2 regions of the Enterobacter mori genome follow, and region 1 is predicted to be linked to the other one. Evidence: predicted binding sites of a transcription regulator. Region 1 holds the regulator's gene; the other holds the start of a gene.
What was found. Region 1 encodes PhoB, which activates phosphate uptake and scavenging genes when phosphate is short. Its sites were predicted from a motif close to CTGTCATAAAACTGNCNNAT; they were not measured.

Region 1 (4,029 bases):
CAGGCTGAGAATTTTCATGCGTTTTCTCCCTCATCGTTAAGCACATGCAGGGTATGCGTGAACAGCTCGTTGAGCCTTACTCGCTTCGCGTCGTCAATCTCTTCCTGAGACAACCGGCGCGCAAACACCTCTTCGACCCGCAGTTCACTCAGCGTTTCACGCTGTGCACCTAACAGAATTTTCTCGCGCTGCTCCCGGCTGCGGCGAACCAGTAAGACCTCGACGGGCAGATCTTCCGTCAGTGCCTGAATTTTTCTTTGCATATCATGCAGGTAGTCATCGGTGGTGATTTCGATATCCAGCCAGACGGGCGGAGCCTGCTCGACACCACGCCACTGCTCAAGTTGTTCAGCAATGGCCGCCAGATCGCCTTTTAGCACGGCCAGTGGTTGGGTAACGGGCACGTCCAGCGTCTCGACAGCGCTGAGTTTACCGTCGGTAAAACTGACCAGATGCACGGATTTGGCTTTGCCTGTTTCATCGAAGCTGAGTGAAATGGGTGAGCCGCAATAGCGGATATGCTCGCAGCCGCCGACGATCTGCGCGCGGTGAATGTGTCCGAGCGCAATGTAGTCGGCTGGCGGGAAGTTCTGCGCCGGGAAGGCATCCAGCGTGCCGATATAGATGTCACGTACGGCGTCACTTTTACTGGCCCCAACGGTAGTGAGATGCCCGGTCGCAATCACCGGGATTGCCGCTTCGCCGCGCAGGGCGCAGGCATCGGTATGCTGCTGGTGATAATAATCAGTGATAGCCTGTAATAAATGCTGTTGCTTTTCGCCGCCGGAAAGTCCCGCCTGGCTTTGTACGATATCGCGCGGACGCAAAAACGGAATGGGACACAGCACCGCTCCCGGCGTGCCGTCACGTTTTTTCAGGATCTGCGGGGCATGTCCGGCGCTGGCCACCACGGTGGTATTGAGAAACGCCAGAATATCGCGGGATTCATTCAGCGTGGCCACAGAATCGTGATTTCCGGCGACAATCACCAGATGACAGCCGGTCTGCTGCAGATTCACCACGAAACGGTTATAGAGCTCACGCGCATAGCTGGGAGGTGAACCGGTATCGAAGATATCACCCGCCACAATAATCGCGTCCACCTCGTGCGTCTGGGCCGTCTCCAGCAGCCAGTTCAGGAAGGCTTCATGTTCAGCCGCACGGCTTTTGCTGTAAAAATTTTGACCCAGATGCCAGTCCGAGGTGTGAAGTATGCGCATAGCTGTTCCGTGGCAAAATTGAGAAAGCAGGATTATAAACTGTCAGGGAGTGGAAAATAACCGCTGTAATAAAACAACAGTTTGCCATTTATAGTGGTAAGGTTTTTCATAAATCTGTCATAAATCTGACGCATAATGACGCCGCATTACAAACTTGTAACTTAAATAAGATAAGACAGGGCAAAGTATGGCGAGACGTATTCTGGTCGTAGAAGATGAAGCTCCAATTCGTGAAATGGTGTGCTTCGTGCTCGAACAAAATGGCTTCCAGCCGGTTGAAGCGGAAGATTATGACAGCGCGGTGAACCAGCTGAATGAACCCTGGCCCGATCTGATTCTGCTTGACTGGATGTTGCCTGGCGGCTCTGGACTGCAGTTTATCAAACATCTAAAACGTGAAGCGATGACCCGCGATATTCCGGTGGTCATGCTCACAGCGCGCGGTGAAGAAGAGGATCGCGTGCGCGGTCTGGAAACCGGCGCGGACGATTACATCACCAAGCCGTTCTCCCCCAAAGAACTGGTTGCTCGCATCAAAGCCGTTATGCGCCGCATTTCGCCGATGGCGGTAGAAGAGGTGATTGAGATGCAGGGCCTGAGCCTTGACCCCACCTCACACCGCGTGATGACGGGCGAAAATCCCCTCGACATGGGGCCTACCGAATTTAAACTCCTGCACTTCTTCATGACCCACCCGGAACGCGTATACAGCCGCGAGCAGTTGCTGAATAACGTCTGGGGAACTAACGTGTATGTGGAAGACCGGACGGTTGATGTGCATATTCGCCGCCTGCGTAAAGCACTGGAGCTGAGCGGTCACGATCGCATGGTGCAGACGGTCCGCGGTACGGGTTATCGTTTTTCGACCCGTTTCTGAACAGTGACAGGAGTGTGACGCGTGCTGGAACGTCTGTCATGGAAAAGGCTCGTCTTTGAACTGATCTTATGCTGTATTCCGGCCTTTATTCTGGGGGCCATCTTTGGGCATCTGCCTTGGTTTTTGCTGGCGGCAGTGACCGGGTTATTAGTCTGGCATTTCTGGAACTTACTGCGCCTCTCCTGGTGGCTGTGGGTGGACAGAAGCATGACCCCTCCGCCGGGAAGCGGGAGCTGGGAACCGCTGCTGTATGGCCTGCACCAGATGCAGATGCGTAATAAAAAACGTCGTCGCGAGCTGGGAAGCTTAATCAAACGCTTTCGCAGCGGCGCGGAGTCGCTGCCGGATGCCGTCATTCTGACCACTGAAGAAGGCACGATTTTCTGGTGTAACGGCCTGGCGCAACAGCTGCTGGGCCTGCGCTGGCCGGACGATAATGGGCAAAATATTCTTAACCTGCTGCGTTATCCGGAGTTCACGCTGTATCTGAAAAAACGTGATTTTACGGGGCCGCACAATCTGAGGCTCAACAACGGGCGCCATCTGGAAATCCGCGTGATGCCTTACAGCGATCGACAGTGGCTGATGGTGGCGCGGGATGTCACCCAGATGCACCAGCTGGAAGGGGCGAGACGCAACTTCTTCGCAAACGTGAGCCACGAATTACGCACCCCGTTGACCGTGCTTCAGGGCTACCTGGAGATGATGCAGGAGCAAACGCTCGAAGGTGCGCCGCGTGAAAAAGCGCTGCACACCATGCGCGAGCAAACGCACCGTATGGAAGGTCTGGTCAAGCAGCTGCTGACGCTCTCGAAGATTGAAGCCGCACCTTCACTGGCACTGAATGACACCATCGACGTGCCGATGATGCTGCGGGTGGTGGAGCGGGAAGCGCAAACGTTAAGCCATAAAAAACATCAAATTAGCTTTGAGGTCGACAGCGCCCTGAAGGTGCTCGGCAGTGAAGATGAGCTGCGCAGCGCCATCTCCAACCTGGTGTATAACGCGGTGAATCATACGCCGGAGGGGACCCATATCGTGGTGCGCTGGCAGCGTGTGACCGCGGGCGCTGAGTTTAGCGTTGAGGACAACGGGCCGGGGATTGCCCCTGAGCACATACCGCGTCTGACCGAGCGATTCTACCGTGTGGATAAAGCGCGCTCGCGGCAGACCGGGGGAAGCGGTCTGGGGCTGGCGATTGTGAAACACGCGGTGAATCATCATGAAAGCCGTCTTGATATTCAGAGTACGCTGGGTAAAGGAACCCGCTTCAGCTTTGTTATTCCGGAACGATTAATTGCCAAAAAGATCGCCTGACGGCAGGCGTGTCATTTTACCTTTCCACGGGTCAGCATTTGCTGGCCCGTTTGCTTTGCAGTCAAGCGAAACGCGTGTGAATATTATACGGTTGATGCTTTTTTGTTCGCATGATTAGCCATGGGTTTTTCTTATAATTAGCGTATTGTTCTGGTCTGGTTTTTCATGCTGGTATATTGTTCTGGTTTTGCGATCCCTCCTTGCCTTTAAACGTTATAAGCGTTTAAATTGCCCCCCAGATACTGTCAGACCGACTGTATTTGCGTGGTAAATCGAAAAACTATTCTTCTCCACGCCAGGACGGGAGCATTTCCCGCTGAAATTGAGCAAATTTTCCGCTGTATCGTCCCATCAGGGATAGCGAAAATCTCAACGTTTTCAACACCACATCCACAGGCAGTAAGGTTTTATGACCCATCACTTAAAATCGCGTGACATCATCGCGCTGGGCTTTATGACATTTGCGCTGTTCGTTGGCGCAGGTAATATCATTTTCCCTCCAATGGTTGGCTTACAGGCGGGTGAACACGTCTGGACGGCTGCGTTTGGTTTCCTGATTACTGCCGTGGGTCTTCCGGTCCTCACCGTTATCGCGCTGGCGAAAGTCGGTGGCGG
Region 2 (4,029 bases), 2.2 Mb from region 1:
GAGTACCAGTGTCGTGAAGGCTATTGCGGCTCGTGCCGCTGCCGTCTGGTCGCAGGCCAGGTGGACTGGCTGACCGAACCGCTGGCCTTTATCAACGAAGGGGAAATTTTGCCCTGCTGCTGCCGGGCAAAAGGCGATATTGAGATTGAGATGTGATGGTGTCGGGTGGCGCTTCGCTTACCCGACCTACAAAACCACAGTTCGTAGGCCGGGTAAGGCGCAGCCGCCACCCGGCAATTTCAGCGTTAATCTTTCAAAAAGCTCACCGCTTTATCCGGGAAATCCGTAAACAACCCGTCCACGCCCGCCTGGTTATACAACACCTCATAAAGCTGATTCACATCCGTGGCATACTCCGGCAACTGGTCTGCACGCACCGTATACGGATGCACCTGCATCTTGCTGGCGTGCGCCTCATTCACCATCGCCGTCAGCTTCACGTGGCCCGGCGCTGAGCCTTCCGCCACCAGCATGTGGTAATCCGGCCCAATGCCGTCGGCGTACTGCGCAATCTGCTTCATCGCGCCCGGCTTAAACATCCAGTCGTAGTTATAGTTCACCCACTTGCCGTCCGGCTGCTTCTCCTGGGTTTCATTCCAGTCGGTGTAGGCAATCAGCTGTACCAGATTGAGATCCATCCCCATCTTCGGCTCCAGCTCGGTTTTGATGCGCTTCAGCTCGGCGGCGTCAAAACACTGCAGGTAAACTTTGTCCTTCTTGCTGGTGTAGCCGTACTGTTTCAGTACCTCCAGCGTCTTCGCGGCAATATCCTTCCCTTCCTGATGGTGGAACCACGGCGCTTTGATTTCAGGATAGATTCCAATGTTTTTACCGGTTGAGTGGTTCAGCCCCTGAACAAACTCAATCTCTTCCTGGAAGGTATGAATGCGGAAGTCAGATTTGCCCATCGGGAAACGTCCCGGATAGACCTGCACCTTCTTGCCGTTTTCAATCTCGAAGCCTTCGGTAAACTTCAGGGAACGGATCTCCGCCAGCGTGAAGTCGATGGCGTAGTAGCGGCCATCTTTTCGCGCGCGGTCCGGGAAACGCTCCGCCACGTCCGTCACGCGGTCCAGATAGTGGTCATGCAGAACAACCAGCTGGTCGTCCTTCGTCATCACCAGATCCTGCTCCAGGTAATCCGCCCCCTGCGCATAGGCCATCGCTTTTGCCGGCAGCGTATGCTCTGGCAGATAGCCGCTCGCACCGCGGTGGGCAATAACGATTTTATCCGCCGCCAGCGCGGAGCCTGTCATCAGGCCCGCCAACAGCAGGCCAGTCGCTAACTGAGTTAATTTCATCACAAAGCTCCTTATTGACGACGCGCCAGCACTTCCGCGTGGTGACGTTTTTCACCGATCATCACCACAATCAGCAGCAGAACCGCCAGCACGCTGCCGCCGATCATCACCATAAACCCGCCGTCCCAGCCGAAGAAGTCAACGGTGTAGCCCACGATGGCGCTCGCCGCGACCGAACCGCCGAGGTAGCCGAACAGGCCGGTAAAGCCCGCCGCCGTACCTGCTGCTTTTTTCGGTGCCAGCTCCAGGGCATGCAAGCCGATCAGCATCACCGGACCGTAAATCAGGAAGCCGATAACGATCATGCAGGCCATATCTACTGATGGGTTGCCCGGCGGGTTGAGCCAGTAAACGACGGTGGCAATGGTCACCAGGGTCATAAAGAACACGCCCGTCGCACCGCGGTTGCCTTTAAACACCTTGTCCGACATCCAGCCGCAAAGCAGCGTGCCCGGGATCCCGGCATATTCATACAGGAAATAGGCCCAGGAGGATTTATCCAGCGCGAAGTGCTTCACCTCTTTCAGGTAGGTTGGCGACCAGTCGAGGATGCCGTAGCGCAGCAGGTAAACGAACACGTTGGCGACCGCGATGTACCACAGCAGCTTGTTGGGCAGCACGTACTTCATGAAGATCTGTTTTGCGGTCAGCTCTTCTTCGTGCTCTTTGCTGTAATCATCCGGATAGTCGTTTTTGTACTCTTCAATCGGCGGCAGGCCGCAGGACTGAGGCGTGTCGCGCATCAGCGCGAAAGCGATAATCGCCACGACGATGGCGCCGAAGGCGGGCATATACAGCGCGGCTTTCCAGTCGTTAAACCAGGCCATCCCCAGCAGGAAAAGCAGAGGCGGAAGCCCACCACCGACGTTATGGGCACAGTTCCACACCGACACGATACCGCCGCGCTCTTTCTGCGACCACCAGTGCACCATGGTACGTCCGCACGGCGGCCACCCCATTCCCTGGAACCAGCCGCAGAGGAACAGCAGCACGAACATAATCGCAATACTGGACGTCGCCCACGGCACAAAGCCCATGAACAACATCACCGCAGCGGCCAGAATCAGACCGGCAGGCAGGAACACGCGCGGATTCGAGCGATCCGACACCGAGCCCATGATGAATTTAGAAAAACCGTAGGCGATGGAGATCCCGGACAGTGCGAACCCCAGATCGCCGCGGGAGAAGCCCTGCTCCACCAGATAGGGCATGGCGAGCGCAAAGTTTTTACGCACAAGGTAGTACGCCGCGTACCCGAAGAAGATCCCCAGGAAGATTTGCCAACGCAGACGGCGGTAAAGCGGATCAATTTCTGCCTCTGGCAGACGCGCCCGATGCGACGCGGGTTTGAAGATACTGAGCATGACAGCCTCCGTGGCCTTGAATTGAATGGGCAGGTGGCTCGCACCTGAATTCCAGTGGCGGGATGTTAAGAAATCGCAGTGATTGTTACTGTGAATCAACGCACAGATTGTTACAGAAATATGACAGAATGCGCAAAAAAGCGCATGAAATCACGTTTCACTTTCGAATTTCGCGCGTTTATGTTCGAAATCAAACAAACCACACAATTGATATGGCTAAATGATAAAAAAACGAACATAGAGGGTAAACAATGACCATTCACGATCCTCGTTATAGCGATGTGATAATCATTGGTGGTGGTGCAACCGGCGCCGGGATCGCTCGCGACTGCGCCCTGCGCGGCCTGAGCGTCACGCTTCTGGAGCGTCATGACATTGCCACAGGCGCAACCGGGCGTAACCACGGCCTGCTGCACAGCGGTGCGCGGTATGCGGTCACCGACGGTGAATCCGCGCGCGAATGTATTGCTGAAAACCAAATCCTCAAGCGCATCGCCCGCCACTGCATTGAGCCGACCGACGGCCTCTTTATTACCCTGCCCGAAGATGACCTCGCTTTTCAGAAGACCTTTATTACCGCCTGCACCACAGCGGGCATTCAGGCTGAGGCCATGGATCCTGCACTGGCGCGACGGCTGGAACCGTCGGTTAACCCGGCGCTTATTGGCGCGGTAAAAGTACCTGACGGCACCGTCGACCCGTTCCGCCTGACGGCCGCCAATATGCTGGACGCCCGCGAGCACGGCGCGCGCATTCTGACCGGGCACGAAGTGACCGGGCTTATCCGCGAAGGTCATCGCATCTGTGGCGTGCGGCTCCTTGATACGCAGTACAACGAACACAGCGAGCTGTATGCCGCCGTAGTGGTCAACGCGGCGGGGATCTGGGGGCAGCGCATTGCGGAATACGCCGACCTGTCGGTGCGCATGTTCCCGGCGAAAGGCTCGCTGCTGATCCTCGACCACCGCATCAATAACCACGTGATCAACCGCTGCCGCAAACCGTCCGACGCCGATATCCTCGTCCCGGGCGACACCATTTCGTTAATCGGTACCACCTCAACCCACGTCGACTACAGCGAGATTGACTACAACCGCGTGACCGCCGAAGAGGTCGACATCCTGCTGCGCGAAGGGGAAAAACTCGCGCCGGTGATGGCGCAGACGCGTATTCTTCGCGCTTACGCGGGCGTGCGTCCGCTGGTCGCCAGCGACAACGATCCGAGCGGGCGCAACGTCAGCCGGGGCATCGTGCTGCTCGATCACGCCGCGCGCGACGGCATGGACGGGTTTATCACCATCACCGGCGGCAAGCTGATGACCTACCGCCTGATGGCCGAATGGGCGACCGATGCCGTCTGCCGC

Region 2: a site for PhoB is predicted at 2,773-2,792, ahead of glpT (glycerol-3-phosphate transporter). Genes of this name have one in related genera too.

What each region holds. Positions count from the first base shown of each region.
Region 1 is NZ_CP104285.1:975,929-979,957, forward strand. Features, by position in the region: gene sbcC (exonuclease subunit SbcC) at 1-18, opposite strand, end outside; gene sbcD (exonuclease subunit SbcD) at 15-1,220, opposite strand; gene phoB (phosphate response regulator transcription factor PhoB) at 1,408-2,097, shown strand; gene phoR (phosphate regulon sensor histidine kinase PhoR) at 2,119-3,414, shown strand; gene brnQ (branched-chain amino acid transporter carrier protein BrnQ) at 3,824-4,029, shown strand, end outside.
Region 2 is NZ_CP104285.1:3,210,387-3,214,415, forward strand. Features, by position in the region: gene yfaE (class I ribonucleotide reductase maintenance protein YfaE) at 1-156, shown strand, start outside; gene glpQ (glycerophosphodiester phosphodiesterase) at 246-1,301, opposite strand; gene glpT (glycerol-3-phosphate transporter) at 1,313-2,665, opposite strand; gene glpA (anaerobic glycerol-3-phosphate dehydrogenase subunit A) at 2,917-4,029, shown strand, end outside.